DNA from 2 places in the Streptosporangium sp. NBC_01810 genome. Region 2 is predicted to be linked to the other one. Evidence: riboswitches for the same ligand, from Rfam matches in the RefSeq annotation. Region 2 holds a riboswitch; the other holds the start of a gene.
What was found. A riboswitch is a leader RNA that binds a small molecule or an ion and turns the genes downstream of it on or off. The one in region 2 is predicted to bind glycine.

Region 1 (9,498 bases), 2.0 Mb from region 2:
GATCAGGCAGACGTCACGGCCCGACTCGCCGCGTGCCGTGTGGTAGGCGCGGATCGCCAGGAGACCGGCGAACTCGCCCTGGGAGCCGGCGTTCGGCTGGATCGACACGGCGTCGTAACCGGTGACCTCGGCCAGCCAGCGCTCCAGTTCCCCGATCAGCTCGACGTAGCCCGCGGCCTGGTCCTCGGGCGCGTACGGGTGCAGCCCGGCGAACTCCGGCCAGGTGATCGGCTCCATCTCGGTGGTCGCGTTGAGCTTCATGGTGCAGGAGCCCAGCGGGATCATCGAGCGGTCCAGCGCGATGTCCTTGTCCTGGAGCCTGCGCAGGTAGCGCAGCATGGCCGTCTCGGAGCGGTGGCTGTGGAAGACCGGGTGGGTGAGGTAGTCGCTGACGCGCGCCAGCGCGCCGGGCAGCGCGTCGTGCGCGGCGGCGTCCAGGTCTGCCAGCACCGTGCCGCTGACCTCGAAGGCGGCCAGGACCTGCTCCAGGTGGAGGACCTCGGTCCTCTCGTCGCAGGTGACGCCCACGTGGTCGGCGTCGACCAGGCGCAGGTTGACCCCGTTCTCCCGGGCCGCGGCGACGACCTCGGCGGCACGCCCGGGCACGTGGGCGAGCACGGTGTCGAAGAAGGTGTCGTGTACCACCTCGACGCCGCCCTGGCGCAGGCCCTCGGCGAGCACGACGGCGTACCGGTGGATGCGGCGGCCGATCCTGCGCAGGCCCTCGGGGCCGTGGTAGACGGCGTACATGCCGGCGATCACGGCGAGCAGCACCTGCGCGGTGCAGATGTTGCTGGTGGCCTTCTCGCGACGGATGTGCTGCTCGCGGGTCTGGAGCGCGAGCCGGTAGGCGGGACGCCCCTCGACGTCCTGGGAGACGCCGACCAGGCGGCCGGGCAGCTGGCGCTGGAGACCTTCGCGGACCGCCATGTAGGCGGCGTGGGGGCCGCCGAAGCCGAGGGGGACGCCGAAGCGCTGCGAGGAGCCGACCGCGATGTCGGCGCCGAGCTCGCCCGGCGCGGCCAGGAGGGTGAGGGCGAGCAGGTCGGCGGCGGCGACCACCTGGGCACCTCGTGCGTGGGCGGCGTCGGCGATGGCGCGGAAGTCGCGGACCCTGCCGCTGGCGCCGGGGTACTGCACGAGCACTCCGAAGCACTCGGGGAGCCCCCCGGTGAAGTCGCTCTCGACCAGCTCTATGCCGAGCGGCTCGGCACGGGTGCGCAGCACCGCCTTGGTCTGCGGCAGCGCGTCGGCGTCGACCACGAACACCTTCGACGGGGTGCGGCCCGCGCGGCGGGCCAGGGTCATCGCCTCGGCCGCGGCGGTGGCCTCGTCCAGCAGGGAGGCCCCCGCGACGTCGAGGGCGGTCAGGTCGGAGACGACGGTCTGGAAGTTGATCAGGGCCTCCAGCCGGCCCTGGGAGATCTCCGGCTGGTAGGGCGTGTACGCGGTGTACCAGCCCGGGTTCTCCAGGAGGTTGCGGCGGATGACACCCGGGGTGATCGTGTCGTGGTAGCCCAGGCCGATCATCGAGGTGAGGACGGTGTTGCGCCCGGCGAGGACCCGCAGCTCGGCGAGAGCCTCGGACTCCCCCGCCGCCGGGGGCAGGCCCAGCCGGGTGAAGGAGCGGATCGCCTCGGGCACGGCCACCGCGACCAGATCGGCGACGGAGGCGAATCCGACCGCCTCCAGCATGCGGGTCTGGCCGGCGTCGTCGGGTCCGATGTGACGGGTCGCGAACGGCGGGGGGACGAGCTCGCTGAGCGATGGCAGATCGGTCATGGGAAGCCTCTCAGGGCGGGGTGGAGACCGGCGCTGGGCGCGGGCGTATGCCGGGTCTCCCCCTCTGTCATCACGACTGTCATCACGTGGTCGCGACCTGAGAGCTTCACCTGCCCTTGCCGGGAGGCTTGCACCGTCGGTGAGACGCACCTGGCGGGCGCGCCTGCTTTCCAGAGTTGCCTCGTCCGTGCGGTACAGGGTGCCTGAGAGATTCCGGGGAGGTTGCTCCTTCGGCGCCCCGATCGTGCCGGGGTCTCTCCCGCACAGGGTCAGTGGCGAGTCCGAGTTTACCCGGTTCGTCGTACTCGGCGACGGCGGGCCAACTCATCGGCCTGATGATCGTCTAAAGGGCCCCCGCCCAACTCCGCGCGTTCGCCGGGAAGATCCGCAAGAGAGCCCTCCACCTCCTGCCACACCCGTCCCAGCGCGATACCGAAGACTCCCTGGCCACCCTGGAGCAGATCGATGACCTCGTCGGGCGAGGTGCACTCGTAGACGCTCACCCCGTCGCTCATCAGGGTGATCTGGGCCAGATCGTTGACACCCCGCTCCCGCAGGTGCTGCACGGCGATGCGGATCTGCTGAAGGGAGACGCCGGTGTCGAGAAGGCGCTTGACAACCTTGAGGACCAGAATGTCACGGAAGCCGTACAGCCGCTGGGAACCGGAGCCGTGGGCCGCTCTCACGGTGGGTTCGACCAGGCCGGTGCGCGCCCAGTAGTCGAGTTGCCGGTAGGTGATTCCGGCCGCCGAACAGGCCGTCGGCCCCCTGTAGCCGATGTCGGCGGGCACTTTCACCGGTTGCCCGTCGAACAGCAGACCCTCTTCACCCGCGCGCTGACGTGCCGACTGGCGCCGTTCCGGGTCATCCTGGTCGGCGTTTCTACCCTCGCCGCTGCTGACCGCCACGCGGACCTCCGGCTTTCTCTCATCCCACGGCCTGATCTGGGGGTTTACGCATGACCGCGGGTTTCACTTGCACCGTAGGACTGGGGCCAAGTCCAGTCAACGACCCCACCCGGCGCGTCGTGAAGCGTAAATGCACCGAAATTCCTACCCCGCGCGGCCGAAGTCCTCGGGCGTGATCGTGTCAAGGAACTCCCTGAACTTCTCCACCTCGTCCTCCTGGTCGTCGGGGATGATGACCCCCGCCTCCCGGACCACATCCTCACTCGCGAAGATACGTGCGCCGGTACGAAGTGCCAAGGCGATCGAGTCGGAAGGCCGCGCGCTCACCTCGACCCCGTTCGAGAACACGAGATCCGCGAAGAAGATGCCATCGCGTAAAGCGACGATGTTGACAGTGCTCAACCTGACTCCGAGTCCTTCGAGCACGTCCCGGAACAGGTCATGGGTGAGTGGCCGAGGTGGTGGTTCCTCGGCCTGGGCCATGGCGATCGCCGTGGCTTCCGTCATGCCGATCCAGATAGGTAGGTAACGCTCCCCATGCGTCTCTTTCAACAAGACGATCGGCTGGTTGGAGGGCATCTCAACTCGAACGCCCACGACCTCCATCTGCAACACGGGCTGCTCCGTCTTCGCTGGATTCCGACCGGTTTGTTCAACGTAACACCCGTAGAGGTACGAGTGCCTGGTCAGGCTCTCACCGGCCCAGTGCCCCACGGACTCCGGAACGCAACAGTGAGGCGTGCAATTCCAGCATCAGGCCGGAAATCTCCCTCGCCGTCTCGTCTGCCTGGTCGATCGCGCCGGGGCCGCGACGGCGCAGCAGCGGGGCGACGGCCTGCTCCACCAGCCCCGCCTCGCGTTCCGCGGCGGCCTTGACCGCCCGCAGGTGGCGGGCGCGCAAGCCGAAGGCGGCCAGGGCTCCGACGCTGCGGGCCACGATCAGCGCCTCGGCGTCGTAGTAGCGGGCCACGGCGGCCAGGAGACCGTAGTCCTCCAGCTCCGTGAGGGTCTCCTCGTCGAGCTCGGCGGCGGCGAGGAACTCCTCACGGGTGAGGCGGACCTCGGGGGGCGCGTCGTCGGGGACGGCGCGTGGCCGGGCGGCCGGACGCTCCTCCCGGTCGGCCGCCTCCAGATGATCCTTGATCACGCGCAGCGGCAGGTAGCGATCACGCTGCTCGCTGAGGATGTAGCGGAGCCGCTCGACGTCGGCGTAGCTGAACTTGCGGTAGCCGGAGGGACTGCGTTCCGGCTCGATCAGCCCCTCGCCCTCCAGGAAGCGAATCTTGGAGATGCTGACATCGGGGAACTCGCCCTGCAGGAGAGCGAGCACCTCCCCGATGCTCATGTGCGCACGAGCGGCCTGCGAGCTCATCATCCTCCAGCGGCACCGCGGGTGAGGAAGACGAGGCGGAACTTGCCGATCTGCACCTCGTCCCCGCCGTACAGCGGGACCTCCTCTATGCGCTCACGATTGACGTACGTGCCGTTCAGGCTACCGACGTCACGGACCGTGAAGACCCCGCCGCCGCGCCGGTAGAACTCCACGTGGCGGCGCGAGACCGTGATGTCGTCGAGGAAGATGTCGCTCTCGGGGTGGCGGCCCACGGTGGTGAGGTCGCTGTCGAGCAGGAACCGGCTGCCGGCGTTGGGGCCGCGCATCGCGACCAGCAACGCGCTACCGGCCGGCAACTGCTCGACGGCCTGCCGCTCGGCGAGAAGCGTCTCACCGGTCTCCGCCTCGTAGGCCTCGATCCCGGAGAGGGAGATTGTCGATGTGCTGTCTCCGGGGGTGTCGGACCTGGTAAGCGGCGACCCGCATCGTGAACAGAAACGGGCATCCTCAGGATTGGCATGACCGCACTGCGTGCAGTAGACGCTCGGCATCGATCGGCTCGGCCTCCTACCGCGAAGACGCGGCAACGGTGCTCAGTGATGCGCGCCTCGCTTCTTCGCTTCTCAAGTGTTTTCTCGGACTGCGAATGCCGCAACATACAGCGATGAGGCGCGAAGGTCAAGGTTGACGCTGAACCGCGGGTACGGTCGGTGACAAAGTTACAGGGGACGCTGCCCCTGGTCCATGGCGCCGCGCTGTATTTGTCGCACAGGCCGCCTCAACCGCCGGCGGCCTCCTCCACCACCCGCGCCCAGCGCTCGATCAGGGTCTGCGCGGAGTCGACGTCGAACCCCTCGGCCCACAGGTGGGTGACCGCCTCGGTCGGATCGGGCAGCACCAGGGTCCAGCTGCCGTCCTCCGCGACGACCCGCACCCCGTCGGTGGTATCGATGCGGTGATGCTCGGCGGCCTCGATGACCGAGCGCATCACCGCCCCCTTGGCCGCCCACGGGGTCGGCACGGTACGGCGCAGCAGCTTGGCCTCGGGGATCCTGGCGTCGATCTGGCTGAGCGAGAGCCGGGTCCTGGCGACCAGGCCGAGCAGGCGCAGGAACACCGCCAGGCCGTCCACCGTGGGGCCGAACTCGGGCACGATGAAACCGCCGCGCCCGTCGGCCGCAAAGATCATCTCTGGACCCCTGGCGGAGGCGGTGAGCGCGTCGATCGCGGTGGACGTCCACTCGGCCTGAACCCCGTGGAACCTGCAGACCTGCTCGGCCACCCGGGTGGTGGTGACCGGCAGTGCCACCCTGCCGCCGCGGCGCTCGGCCGCGACCAGGTCGAGCACCACCAGCAGGGCGCGCTCCTCGCTGATCAGCTGGCCCATCTCGTCCACCAGCGCGACCCGCTCCCCCACCGGGTCGAAGCGCACGCCGAAGGCCGCCCTGGAGGAGCTGACGAGCTCGGACAGGCGCTGCAGGTCGCGGCGGCGCTCGGCGAGGGTCTCGGTGGGCGAGGCGTCGTCCAGCCGGTTGTTGACGGTCAGCACGTCCACCCCGACCCGGCCGAGCAGGCTGGGCAGCACCAGCGAGGAGGTGCCTCCCGCGCAGTCGACCACGACCTTCATGTCGGCGTCGCGGACCCCGCTGATGTCGATCAGGCGTAGCAGTTCGTGCGTGTAGTCCTCCACCGCCCTGGCGGGGAAGCTCAGCTCGGCGATCTCACCGGGGAAGGCGCGGCGGAACTCCTGCCGGGAGAAGACCCGGTCCAGCTTGCGCTGGGCCGGCGGTGACAGGTCCGCGCCGTGCTCGTCCATGAAGACGATGTCGACGCTCTGCGGGTCACCGGGGGTGGTGCGCAGCGCGATGCCGCCGACGGCGTTCTCCCTGGCGGTGTGGAAGCGCGCCACGGGGAGCGGGGACGCCTCCAGGTCGAGCACGTTGATCGCGCTGGCGTTGAGGGCGCTGATCACGGCCCGTTTCAGCGCCCGCGCGGCGCGGGAGGAGTCGCGGGAGGTGATGACCGAGGCCCCCTTCTTCAGGGTGGTGGCGTAGGCGCTGGCGAGCCGCACGCACAGCTCGGGGGTGATCTCCACGTTGACCAGCCCCGAGACTCCTCGGGGACCGAACAGGTTGCGCTGGGCACGCGGCTCCCAGATGACGCTGTTGTTGATCACCGCCCCGGCCTCGATGGTCTTGAACGGGTAGATCTTGACCCCGGAGGAGATGTACGCCTCGGCCTCGATGATGCACTCGTCGCCGATGACGGCGCCCTCCTCGACCCTGGCCGCCGTCATCAGGTCGGTGTTCTTGCCGATCACGCAGCCGCGCAGGTGGGCGCCGGGCCCGACGTACACGTTGTCGTGGACGACCGCGCGGTGCAGGAAGGCTCCCTCCCTGACCACCGCGTTGCTGCCCAGCACGGTGTACTCGCGCAGCTCGGCCCCCGCCTCGACCTTGGCGTAGTCGCCGACGTAGAGGGGGCCCTTGAGGATGGCGTCGGCGTCGACCGAGGCCCCCTCGGCCACCCAGACGCCCGGCGAGACCTCGAAGGCGTCGATGTCGACCTTGACCCGGCCCGACAGGACGTCGGCCTGGGCCTTGAGGTAGCTCTCGTGGTTGCCGACGTCCTCCCAGTAGCCGTCGGCCACGTACCCGTACAGCGGGGCTCCGCGCTCCAGCAGCCGGGGGAACACATCTCCCGACCAGTCGACGGACTCCCCCGCCGCGATCTCGTCGAGTACCTCGGGTTCCATCACGTAGATGCCGGTGTTGACGGTGTCGGAGAAGACCTGGCCCCAGGTGGGTTTCTCCAGGAAGCGCTCCACCCGCCCGTGGTCGTCGACGATGACGATCCCGAACTCCAGCGGGTTGGGGACGCGCTTGAGCCCGATGGTGACCATCGCGCCGCTCTCGCGGTGGAAGCGGATCATGTCGCTCAGGTCGATGTCCGTCAGCGCGTCGCCGGAGATGACCAGGAAGCGGTCGTCGCGGAGCCTGTCCGCCGCGTTCTTGACGCTGCCCGCGGTGCCGAGCGGCGTGTCCTCGGTGGCGTAGTACAGGCTCATGCCGAGCTCGTCGCCGTCACCGAAGTAATTGCGGACCAGCGCCGCCAGGAACTGCACGGTGACCACCGTCTCGGTGAAACCGTGCCGTTTCAGGAGGCGCAGTACGTGCTCCATGATCGGCCGATTGATCACAGGCAGGAGAGGCTTGGGCTGGTTCGCGGTCATCGGCCGGAGCCGTGTCCCTTCCCCGCCCGCCATGACGACGGCCTTCACAGATCACCTCTTAAGGCGTTTGGCCTCGCTTGTCAGCTGACGCACCTGTACCCAATACAGCACTCCGGACCACCAGTACAGGCCTGTGCCCCAGATGGCCAGGGACCAGCCGACGATCCGGGCGGGATCGGCGTACCAGGCGTCGTGGTGAGCGAGGAAGAGCAGGGGGAAGGCGTAGAGGAGGTTGGCGGTGGCGGCCTTGCCGAGGAAGTGCACGGGCAACGCGGGGCCGTACCCGAGACGGCGCAGGATGAGCGGGATGCCCAGCAGCATCACGTCGCGCAGCGGGATGGCCAGCGCCAGCCACCAGGGGATGATCTCACGCATGGCGAGGCCGAACAGGGTGGCCAGGATGTAGAGCCGGTCGGCCAGCGGGTCGAGCAGGCGGCCGAGCCGGCTGGTCTGGTTCCACGCGCGTGCGATCTTGCCGTCGAGCCAGTCGGAGAACCCGGCCAGCATCAGCAGCGCGACGGCCCAGCCGTCGGCCCTCGGGCCCAGCACCAGCCACAGGAAGACCGGCACCCCCAGGAGCCTGGCCAGACTCAACGCGTTGGGAACCGTCCAGATTCGATCTTCGGTTCCCGATGCTTCCGGATTCACCGGTCTGTCTCCCTCCCCCGCGCCTGATGCCGACCCTACCCGTGCGGAGCTCACACGGGCCGTACGGGCACCCGGCGGCACACGGGCCGCCGGGACATCGGGCATGGGACCGGGGGCGCCCAGGGCCGCAGCAGGGGCGGGCGAGGGGAACGGTGCCACGCGGGTCGCGCGGCACCCGGCCGTTCCCCCAGGGCACCGAGGCTTCCCACCTGGCCGAAACCCGTATCGGCTGACGTGCCCGCAGCACCGGCGCACCCCTTACGCTTCACAATATGACCAATGACACCACGCTCTTTCTTGGGCAGTGGATTCGCTCGCCGGGCACCGTCGGAGCGGTGGCGCCGAGCTCGCGGCGGCTTGCCGAGGCGGTGGCCTCGCCGGTCCCCCACCGAGGGGATCCGGTGATCGTCGAGCTCGGCCCCGGCACCGGCGTGTTCACCGCGGAGATCCAGCGTCGGCTGGGGGGCCGGGGGCACCACATGGCCGTCGAGATCAACCCCAGGCTGGCCGACTTCCTCGCCACCAGGAACCCGGGGGTGGACGTCGTGGCCGACGACGCGGCACGGCTGCCCGAACTGCTGCGGGAGCGCGGTCTCTCCAAGGCCGACGCGATCGTGAGCGGGCTCCCCTGGGCCTCGTTCTCCGCGGAGACACAGGGCCGCCTGCTGGACGCGGTCACCGCGATCATGGGTCCGCACACGGCCTTCACCACCTTCGCCTACAGCTTCGCCAAGCGCCTTCCTCCCGCGCGGCGTTTCAGGAAGCGCCTGATCGACACCTTCGAGGAGGTCGTCACGGGCCGCACGGTGTGGGGCAACGTGCCGCCCGCCTTCGTCTACCACACGCGCAGGCCGCGCCTGGATGCCGTCCAGCAGAACTGATCCCCGTGTCCCGGTGACCCTGGAGGCTTACCGAACTTCGTTCTACGATTGCGCGCGCAACCAGAATGGAGTTGGTCACCGTGGACTTCACACTTCCGGAGAGCGCCCTCGCCGTCCAACGCGGCGTCGGCGACATCTGCGCGCGCTACGACCTGGACTACTGGCAGCGGTGCGAGAGCGAGAAACGCTGGCCGGAGGAGGTCTGGCAGGATCTGGCCAAGGGCGGCTGGCTGTTCGACAGGCAGTTGCCCTGCGGCACCGAGGCCAATATCGCCAAGCTGACCGCCTCCCAGGCTGCCTAGGAGACGGCCGACCACGCGTTCCAGACGCACGGCGGCATGGCCTACTCGCTGGAGTACCCGGTGGCCCGTCTGCTGGCCGACGCCCGCATCGGCAAGGTCGCCTCCGTCACCGAGGAGCTCCTGCTCAACTACCTGGCCACCCAGGTGCTCGGACTTCCCAGGAGCTTCTGACCGGATCGCCGGATGCGCCCGCTCGGCTGAAGCCGGGCGGGACGCCTCCCTGGTCCCGCCCGTACCCGCTCAGCTGAAAGCCTCAGCGAGACGGGCCGCGGCGTACTCGCGCGCCTCGGTCGCCTGGTCGAAGAAGCCCGGCAAGCCGAAGAAGCCATGGATCGCTCCCTCGTACCTTCTGACCTCGACCGGCACCCCGGCCGCGGCGAGCTGGGCCGCGTAGTCCTCACCCTCGTCGCAG
Region 2 (9,498 bases):
AATGCGGCCCCCTTCGAATCGACGCGGTCGACCCCGGCCGCCTCTCCTGCTTACCCGGTATCATGATCAGCACTCCTTCGGCAGAGAGGGCCGTCACCTGCCCGGCGGGCGGGCGGGTATGCGCCCTGCCTCTTTCCGGTTTGAAAGCTCACCACGACCGTGCCGCCGCTTTCCCCGCGTCGCTCAGTCCGGGTCGGGGACGTCGTCGTAGTCGATGTCGCCCTCCTCCGCGCGGCGCAGCCCGATGTCCTCCACCCAGGCACCGGCGAACCGGCGGATCTCCCAGAGCCGCTCGCCCTGCACGCCGTAGGCCTCGAAGTCCTCGTCGGCGATCAGGTCGACGAACTCCAACCGCATCACCAGCTCGGCGAGCGAGAACCCCCCGTCGTGCAGGCGGGCGAGGTGTTCGAGTTCGCGGAAGCCGTACGGCTGGGAGACCGAGGCGACCTCGACGACGTCATGGGCGAGACCGCGCTCGTGCAGGGCCCACACCCGCGGGCCGACCTCGGCGCCCGGCCCGAACATCGGCGACATCGGCCACGTCGGTGGCGTCGGTGGCGTCGGTGGCATCTGGGGCATCTGGGGCATCTGGGGCATCGGTGGCTCAGTGGCGGGAGCGGCGGCGGGTGGAGGGGAGGTCATGGCGGCCTGAGACGAACTCCTGGAAGGCGATCTTGCCGCGGATCACCGGGCGGCGCCAGCGCTCCTCACGACGCTCGGCCCTGGCCATCTTGCGGAGCCGCGGATGCCGGGCGCCCGGGGCGAAGAACCAGTGCGCCCAGGGCGATCCCGGGCGTGCCAGCCGCAGGGCGCCGGGCACCAGGAGGACCGGCACGAACAGTCCGACCAGGCCCGTCCAGATCTTGCCCTTGAGCAGCGTGACCACGGCGAGCCCGAGGTTGGTCACGATGAGGCCGACGGTCAGCCAGGTGCCCCTGGGGGTGCCGTCGGAGTTCTCCCAGCCGAGAGGGCGCAGGCCGAGCAGGAGCAGGCCGGTGATCGCGATGGCGATGAACACGGTGTCGACGGAGGCCCGGCCCTCCTCCTCCCAGTAGACGTCGCGCAGGTGCAGGATCAGCGCGAACTCGTCGAGGATGAGGGCGGCTCCGATGCCGAAGATCGCCGCCGTCACCGCGTACCAGCCGTCGGAGACCCCCGAGACGATGAGGCCGGACACCCCGCCGAGCAGGGTCAGCACCACGCCGAACACCACGTGGTGGATGTGCATCTCACCGACGTTGACGTTGCGGAACCAGCCGATCTTGGCTCGGATGAGCCTGACGTTGATCCTGGTGAACACGAAGGCGACGATCAACGCGACGAAGAAACAGAACAGCGGCAGCCGTCCTGTTTCCATGATCCGATCTCGAAACACATCTCCCACCGACTCATCAGGCTATGCGAGGAAGCCCCGGAGCAGCGCGGCGGTGCCCTCCAGGTGCTCGGCCACGGCGCGGCGCGCGCCCTCGGGGTCGCCGGCCAGGATCGCCGTCACGATCGCCTCGTGCTGGATCACGGCGTGCTCGATGTTGCGCCGGAGCACCGGGATGGCGTTGAGCAGGTCGGTGACCCTGAGCCTGGCGTCGGCGCAGGCCGCGGCGAGCAGCGGGGAGCCGGTCAGCTCGGCGATGGCCAGGTGGAAGGCCGTGTCGAGACGGCGGTAGTCGTCGGGCCCCGCCGAGTTGACCTCGCGCAGCCGCTCCCGCAGGGCGTCGCGCCGTTCTTCGGTGAGCGCGGTGGCGGCGAGCACCTGGGCGGCGCCGCACTCCACGGCCATCCTGAAGGTGAGCGCGTCGCCCAGGTCGTCGGTGCCCATGTCGGCGACCGCCCTGCGCAGGTCGTCGCGGCGCGGGCGCGGCGGGGCGTAGGTGAGAAACGCGCCGCCGTACCTGCCGCGGCGTACGGTGAGGTAGCCCGCTTCGGCGAGGGCGCGGATGGCCTCGCGCAGGGTGACCCTGCTGATCCCGAGCTGGGCGGCGAGTTCCCGCTCGGGCGGCAGCTTCTCGGCCACCAGCCCCAGCTTGATGACCTGTAGCAGGCGTTCCACGGTCTCCTCGAACGCGTTGCCCGCGCGCACCGGCCGCAGCACGGTGGCCAGTCGCGACACCTCGTCCAATTGATCTCCTCCGACCCTTGACAACGCTCCCCCCGCTACACGTCAATGGTCTGACACTAGCCCAATAAGACTCCGGCGAGGAGGGCGTGTGGACGTCCGCGAGCTTCACGACGAGGTGCGGGCAGGACGGATCGACACCGTGCTGCTGGCGATCGTCGACATGCAGGGCCGCCTACAGGGGAAACGCCTGTCGGCACGTTACTTCCTGCAGGAGGTGCTGGGGCATGCCTCCGAGGGGTGCAACTACCTGCTCGCGGTCGACGTCGACATGAACACGGTCGACGGCTACGCGATGTCGTCCTGGGAGCGAGGATACGGCGATTTCATCATGAAACCCGACGTGTCCACCCTGCGCCGGGTGCCGTGGCAGGAGGGAACGGCCCTGGTGATGGCCGACCTGGTCTGGGAGGACGGCTCCGACGTGACCGCCTCACCGCGGCAGATCCTGCGACGGCAGCTCGCCCGGCTGGCCGAGCGGGGCTGGGGGGCGTTCGTGGGGACCGAACTGGAGTTCGTGGTCTTCAACGACACCTACGAGGACGCCTGGCGCAGCGGCTACTGCGACCTGACGCCCGCCAACCTCTACAACGTCGACTACTCCCTCCTCGGCACCGCCAGGGTCGAGCCGCTGCTGCGCAGGATCAGGCTCGGCATGGAGGGCGCGGGCATGTACGTCGAGTCGGCCAAGGGCGAGTGCAACCTCGGCCAGCACGAGATCGCCTTCCGCTTCGGCGAGGCCCTGTCCAGCTGCGACGACCACTCCGTCTACAAGAACGGCGCCAAGGAGATCGCTTCCCAGGAGGGCATGTCGATCACCTTCATGGCCAAGCCGAACCAGCGCGAGGGCAACTCCTGCCACATCCACATCTCGCTCAGGGACACCGCCGGGGAGCCGATCATGGCGGGTTCGGAAGCGCACGGACTGTCCGTGACGGGACAGCACTTCATCGCCGGTCAGCTCGCCCTCATGCGCGAGCTGACCCTGCTGTACGCGCCGAACGTCAACTCCTACAAGCGGTACGTGCCGGGCAGCTTCGCCCCCACCGCCGTCAAGTGGGGCGTGGACAACAGGACGTGCGCGCTGCGCCTGGTCGGCCACGGCCCCTCGCTGCGGATCGAGAACCGGGTGCCCGGCGGCGACGTCAACCCCTACCTGGCGGTCTCGGCGCTGGTCGCGGCCGGGCTGCACGGCATCGAGAACGAGCTGCCGCTTCAGGACGCGTTCACGGGGAACGCCTACACCTCGGGCGCGGAGACCGTCCCGCACACCCTGCGGGACGCGCTGGAGCTCTGGGAGGGCTCCGCGTTCGCGGCCTCCGTCTTCGGCGAGGACGTCGTGGCGCACTACGCGAACAACGCCCGGACCGAGCTGGCCGCCTTCGACGCGGCGGTGACCGACTGGGAGCTGTTCCGAGGATTCGAACGGATGTGACAGTGAAGATCATAAATCCGGCGACGGAAGAGGTGATCGCCGAAGTCGAGATGGCGGACGCCGCCGAGGTCGACAGGGCGGTGGAGCGTGCCAGAAGGGCCTTCGCCACCTGGCGGAGCGTCGGCCCTTCGGACCGGGCCCGGCTGTTGCGCCGGTTCGCCTCGCTGGTGCGCGAGCACGCGGAGGAGCTGGCCCTGGCCGAGGTCGCCAACGCCGGGCACACGATCGGCAACGCCCGCTGGGAGGCGGGCAACGTCGCCGACGTGCTCGACTTCTACGCCGGGGCGCCGGAGCGCAACCACGGCCTGCAGATCCCGGTGCCCGGCGGCCTGGACGTCACCTTCAGGGAACCCCTGGGCGTCGTCGGCGTGATCGTGCCATGGAACTTCCCGATGGTCATCATGACCTGGGGGATGGCCCCGGCGCTGGCCGCGGGCAACACCGTGATCGTCAAGCCCGCCGAGTGGACACCGCTGACCGCCCTGCGGGTGGCCGAACTGGCCCTGGCCGCCGGACTGCCCGAGGGGGTCTTCCAGGTCCTGCCCGGCGCCGGAGAGGTCGCGGGCGCCCGGCTGGTCGAGCACCCGGACGTGACGAAGATCGTGTTCACCGGCTCCACCGAGGTGGGCAAGGAGATCGCCGCCGTCTGCGCCGGGCAGGTCAAGCGGCTCACCCTGGAGCTGGGCGGCAAGAGCGCCAACGTGGTCTTCGCCGACGCCGACCTGGAACGGGCGGCGGCGACCGCGCCGTACGCGGTGTTCGACAACGCGGGCCAGGACTGCTGCGCGCGCTCCCGGATCCTGGTCGAGCGCTCGGCGTACGACGAGTTCCTGGCCCGGTTCGGCGAGGCCGTGCTGAACGTCCAGGTCGGCGACCCCCGCGACGAGAGCACCGAGATGGGCCCGCTGATCAGCGCCGAGCACCGGGAGCGGGTGGCCTCCTTCGTCACCGAGCCGCCCCATCTGCGGGGCGCTTGCCCGTCGGGGCCGGGGTTCTGGTTCCCGGCGACGGTCCTGACCCCGCGCTCGGCCGACGACCGGGCATTCACCGAGGAGATCTTCGGGCCCGTGGTGTCGGTGCTGCCGTTCGACGACGAGGCGGACGCCGTGCGGATCGCCAACGACACCCCGTACGGCCTGAGCGGGTCCATCTGGACCCGTGACGTCGGCCGGGCGCTCCGGGTGGCCAGGGCCGTCGAGGCGGGCAACCTGAGCGTCAACTCGCATTCGAGCGTCCGCTACTGGACCCCGTTCGGCGGTTTCAAGCAGTCGGGCCTCGGTCGTGAACTGGGACCCGACGCCCTGTCAGCGTTCACCGAGACCAAGAACGTCTTCATTTCCGAGGAGTAGAAGCGATGCTGCGTTTGCAGGACCGGGTGGCCGTCATCACCGGCGCCGGTAGCGGGATCGGCCTGGCCACCGCGCGCCGGTTCGCCGAGGAGGGCGCCCGCGTCGTGTGCGTGGACCTGGACGAGACGACCGGCGCGGCGGCCGCGGCCGAGGTCGGCGGGCTTTTCGTGAAGGCCGACGTGACCAGCGAGGACGACGTCGTCCGAATGTTCCAGACCGCGTTCGACAGCTACGGCAGCGTGGACATCGCGTTCAACAACGCGGGCATCTCACCGCCGGAGGACGACTCGATCCTGGAGACCGGCATCGACGCCTGGCGCCGGGTCCAGGAGGTCAACCTCACCTCCGTCTATCTGTGCTGCAAGCACGCCATCCCGTACATGCGGCGGCAGGGCAAGGGGTCGATCATCAACACCGCGTCGTTCGTGGCGGTGATGGGCTCGGCGACCAGCCAGATCTCCTACACCGCCTCCAAGGGCGGGGTGCTGGCGATGTCGCGCGAGCTGGGCGTGCAGTTCGCCCGCGAGGGCATCCGGGTCAACGCGCTCTGCCCCGGCCCGGTCAACACCCCGCTGCTGCAGGAGCTGTTCGCCAAGGACCCCGAGCGGGCTCGGCGCCGCCTGGTGCACATCCCGATCGGCCGCTTCGCCGAGGCGACCGAGATCGCCGCCGCGGTGGCGTTCCTCGCCTCGGACGACGCGAGCTTCATCACCGGCTCGGAGTTCCTGGTGGACGGCGGCATCTCGGGCGCCTATGTCACGCCGCTCTGAGCGTTCCCCGACTCTGACCGTTCCCCGGCCGGTTTTGCCCAGGCCATACCTCGGCCCCGATAACGTGCCGGGACGTGGGGTGTCACCCCACATCCCGGCGTCCGCGCGAGAAGGAGACCATGTCCCGTCCCGTCATCGGCATCACCTGCTACGTCGAGCCCGCGAGGTTCACGGTCTGGGAGACGAACACCGCGCTCCTGCCGTACGACTACGTCGACCACGTGGCCCGCGCGGGCGGGCAGCCGGTGATCCTGCCGCCCGCGGGTGACCCCGCGGCGCTCGTGAACCGCCTGGACGGGCTGATCCTGGCCGGCGGCGGGGACGTCGGCCCGGAACGGTACGGGCAGGAGCCGCACGAGCGGACCGGCTACGTCCGGCCGTTCCGCGACGACGCCGAACTGGGACTGGTCCGGGCGGCGCTGGAGCGGGACCTGCCCTTCCTCGGCATCTGCAGGGGCATGCAGATCCTGAACGTCGCCCTTGGCGGCGGCCTCCACCAGCACCTGCCCGACGTGGTGGGCCACCAGGGGCACGCCCCGGCCCCCGGCGGCTACGGCAGGATGCCGGTGCGGCTCGCCCCCGGCAGCCTGACCTCGAAGGTCTTCGGAACCGAGACCGTGGACGTGGCCCACTACCACCATCAGGCCGTTGACCTGCTCGCTGATGGCCTGATCGTGACCGGCCACGCCGAGGACGGCACGGTGGAGGCCGTGGAGGTGGAGGATCATCCGTTCGCCCTCGCCGTCCAGTGGCACCCGGAGACCGACGACGAGTCGGCCCTGTTCGAGGCACTGGTCCGGCACGCCCGCCGCTGAGTGATTCGTGAAGGCCGGTGCGCGCCTGGGGATTTCGCTCGGCCGGTGCGGGCGGTTAGGCTGGCCAGCGACACCGATGAACCCCGCGCGGGAGAGTGTCCTGACATCCAGGCCAGGACCCCTGAAGGAGCAAGCCCTCCCCGCGAACCTCTCAAGGCAAAGGACCGTGCGGGTAGGTGCCTCTGGAAAGCAGGTCCCACGACCTCGCCGAAGGTGAAAGTCCGGTAAAACCCGGATGAAACTCTCAGGCACCAATGACAGAGGGGGAGGATGATCTCATCTGTCCCTTGTCTGAGGTGCGAACATGTCCCGACCTACGCCGCTGCGCGGCGTGCACGAGTCCCTCGGCGCGACGCTGACCGACTTCGCGGGCTGGCTGATGCCGCTCCGCTACGGCAGCGAGTCCGCCGAGCACAACGCGGTCCGCCAGGCGGCGGGCCTGTTCGACCTCTCCCACATGGGGGAGATCCTCGTGACCGGCCCGCAGGCCGCCGAGGCCCTCGACTACGCGCTGGTCGGCCACCTCTCCGCGCTGGCACCCGGCCGCGCCCGCTACACGATGATCGTCGACGCCGGGGGCGGCGTGCTGGACGACCTGATCGTCTACCGGCTGGCCCCCGAAGAGTTCATGGTCGTCGCCAACGCCTCCAACTACCCCCGGGTGGCCGCCGAGCTGATCGAGCGCGCCAAGGACTTCGACGCCGCGGTGCAGGACCGCTCCGAGGAGTACGCGCTGGTCGCGGTCCAGGGACCGCGCTCGGTGGAGATCCTGAGCGCCCTCACCGACGCCGACCTGGACGGGCTCGGGTACTACGCGGGCCTGCCCGCCGTCGTGGCCGGACACGAGGCCCTCGTCGCCCGCACCGGATACACCGGCGAGGACGGCTTCGAGCTGTTCGTCGCGGCCTCGGCGGCGGAGTCCCTCTGGTCCGCCCTCATCGAGGCGGGCGCACCGCATGGGCTGATCCCCGCAGGTCTGTCCGCGCGCGACACCCTCCGCCTGGAGGCGGGCATGCCGCTCTACGGCAACGAGCTCTCGGCGGACCTCACTCCGTTCGACGCCGGGCTCGGCCGTGTGGTGAGGTTTGACAAGCCGGGCGACTTCGTCGGCCGGGCCGCCCTCGAACCGTTCAGGGACGTCCCGCCGGCCCGTCGTCTGGTCGGCCTGGTCGGACGCGGCCGCAGGGTGCCCCGGCACGGGTATCCGGTGGTGGTCGCCGGTGACGGCACGGTCGTCGGGGAGGTCACCAGCGGGGCGCCCTCCCAGACACTGGGCAGGCCCATCGCCATGGCCTACGTGGACAGCGGCCTGTCGTCAGGACTGGCCGTCGACATCCGGGGCAGCCGCGAGCCGGTCGAGGTCGTCGAACTGCCTTTCTACAGGAGGAAAAAATGAGCAGCATTCCCGAGAATCTGCACTACACCAAGGAACACGAGTGGATCGGCGGCGTCGACGACGGCCTGACCCTCACCGTGGGCATCACCGCCTACGCCGCCGAAGCGCTGGGCGACGTGGTCTACGTGCAGGTACCCGAGGTCGGCGCGTCGATCGCCACCGGTGACGCCATCGGCGAGGTCGAGTCGACCAAGTCGGTCAGTGACATCTTCGCGCCGGTCACCGGCGAGGTCGTGGAGGTCAACCAGGCGGTCGTGGACGACCCCTCGCTGGTCAACAGCGACTCATACGGTGACGGCTGGCTGTTCCGGGTACGTCTTGAGGGCTCCGCCGACGACCTGCTGTCGCCGGAGGAGTACACCGCGCTCACCTCGGGTGAGTCATAAGTTCGACGCCTCGCGTCACGGTCACGCGCGTCCCCGGGCACGCGTGACCGTCCACGCTGGAAGGATTCAGATGACGATCAGTGTCTTCGATCTCTTCAAGATCGGAATCGGCCCGTCCAGCTCGCACACCGGCGGCCCGATGGCCGCCGCCCACAAGTTCGCCCGGGGCCTGCACCAGGACGGGCTGCTGGAGAAGACCGTCCGGGTGAGCGCCATCCTGTACGGCTCGCTTGGGCTGACCGGCAAGGGCCACGGCAGCGACAAGGCGGTGCTGCTCGGCCTGTCCGGCGAGAAACCCGAGCTGGTCGACGTCGACACGGTCGACGAGCGGCTGGCCGCCATGCGCGAGTCCGGCACCATCTCCCTGTACGGCTCCCACGAGATCCCCTTCGTCGTCGGCGAGGACCTCGTCTTCGAACGCAAGATCTCGCTCCCCGGCCACCCCAACGGCATGCGCTTCACCGCACTGTCGGAGTCCGGCGAGACGCTACGGGAGAAGGTCTACTACTCGGTGGGCGGCGGCTTCGTCGTCGACGAGAACGCCACCGGCGCCGACCGGATCAAACCCGACGACACGGTCCTGCCGTACCCCTTCACCACGGCCGCGGAACTGCTCGCCCAGTGCGCGGAGACCGGGCTGTCGATCTCCGGGCTGATGCTGGAGAACGAGCGGGCGTTCGGCCGCACCGAGGCCGAGATCCGCGCCCAACTGCTCGTCCTGTGGCAGGTCATGAGCGAGTGCGTGCGGCGGGGCATCGGCAAGGAGGGCGTGCTGCCCGGCGGGCTGAAGGTCCGCCGCCGCGCCCACCAGCTCCACCGGCAGCTGCGGAGCGAGCCGGCAGAGAAGGACTCGCTGCAGACGATGGACTGGGTCTCGCTGTTCGCCCTCGCGGTCAACGAGGAGAACGCCGCCGGCGGCCGGATCGTCACCGCGCCCACCAACGGCGCCGCGGGCATCATCCCCGCCGTGCTCACCTACTACGACCGCTTCGTCCGCGAATCCGATGACGAGGGGGTGATCCGCTTCCTGCTGACCGCGGGGGCGATCGGCGTGCTGTTCAAGGAGAACGCCTCCATCTCCGGGGCCGAGGTGGGCTGCCAGGGCGAGGTCGGCTCGGCCTGCTCGATGGCCGCCGCCGGGCTCACCGAGGTGATGGGCGGCACCCCCGAGCAGGTCGAGAACGCCGCCGAGATCGGCATCGAGCACAACCTGGGGCTGACCTGCGACCCGATC

Region 1: another riboswitch for glycine. It lies ahead of gcvP (aminomethyl-transferring glycine dehydrogenase); the one in region 2 lies ahead of gcvT (glycine cleavage system aminomethyltransferase GcvT).

Annotation. Positions count from the first base shown of each region.
Region 1 covers NZ_CP109070.1:3,167,705-3,177,202, forward strand. Annotated here, with positions in the region: gene gcvP (aminomethyl-transferring glycine dehydrogenase) at 1-1,782, opposite strand, end outside; glycine riboswitch at 1,963-2,054, opposite strand; gene OIE13_RS14160 (MerR family transcriptional regulator) at 2,070-2,690, opposite strand; gene OIE13_RS14165 (bifunctional nuclease family protein) at 2,835-3,305, opposite strand; gene ftsR (transcriptional regulator FtsR) at 3,385-4,035, opposite strand; gene OIE13_RS14175 (FHA domain-containing protein) at 4,062-4,574, opposite strand; gene OIE13_RS14180 (mannose-1-phosphate guanyltransferase) at 4,802-7,303, opposite strand; gene OIE13_RS14185 (CDP-alcohol phosphatidyltransferase family protein) at 7,307-7,903, opposite strand; gene OIE13_RS14190 (class I SAM-dependent methyltransferase) at 8,176-8,784, shown strand; gene OIE13_RS14195 (hypothetical protein) at 8,865-9,086, shown strand; partial or broken gene OIE13_RS14200 (acyl-CoA dehydrogenase family protein) at 9,102-9,257, shown strand; gene OIE13_RS14205 (alpha/beta hydrolase) at 9,327-9,498, opposite strand, start outside.
Region 2 covers NZ_CP109070.1:5,210,170-5,219,667, forward strand. Annotated here, with positions in the region: gene OIE13_RS23050 (hypothetical protein) at 184-597, opposite strand; gene OIE13_RS23055 (hypothetical protein) at 605-1,357, opposite strand; gene OIE13_RS23060 (FadR/GntR family transcriptional regulator) at 1,397-2,116, opposite strand; gene OIE13_RS23065 (glutamine synthetase family protein) at 2,181-3,548, shown strand; gene OIE13_RS23070 (aldehyde dehydrogenase family protein) at 3,545-4,897, shown strand; gene OIE13_RS23075 (3-oxoacyl-ACP reductase) at 4,903-5,667, shown strand; gene OIE13_RS23080 (gamma-glutamyl-gamma-aminobutyrate hydrolase family protein) at 5,787-6,482, shown strand; glycine riboswitch at 6,561-6,659, shown strand; glycine riboswitch at 6,662-6,746, shown strand; gene gcvT (glycine cleavage system aminomethyltransferase GcvT) at 6,787-7,878, shown strand; gene gcvH (glycine cleavage system protein GcvH) at 7,875-8,264, shown strand; gene OIE13_RS23095 (L-serine ammonia-lyase) at 8,335-9,498, shown strand, end outside.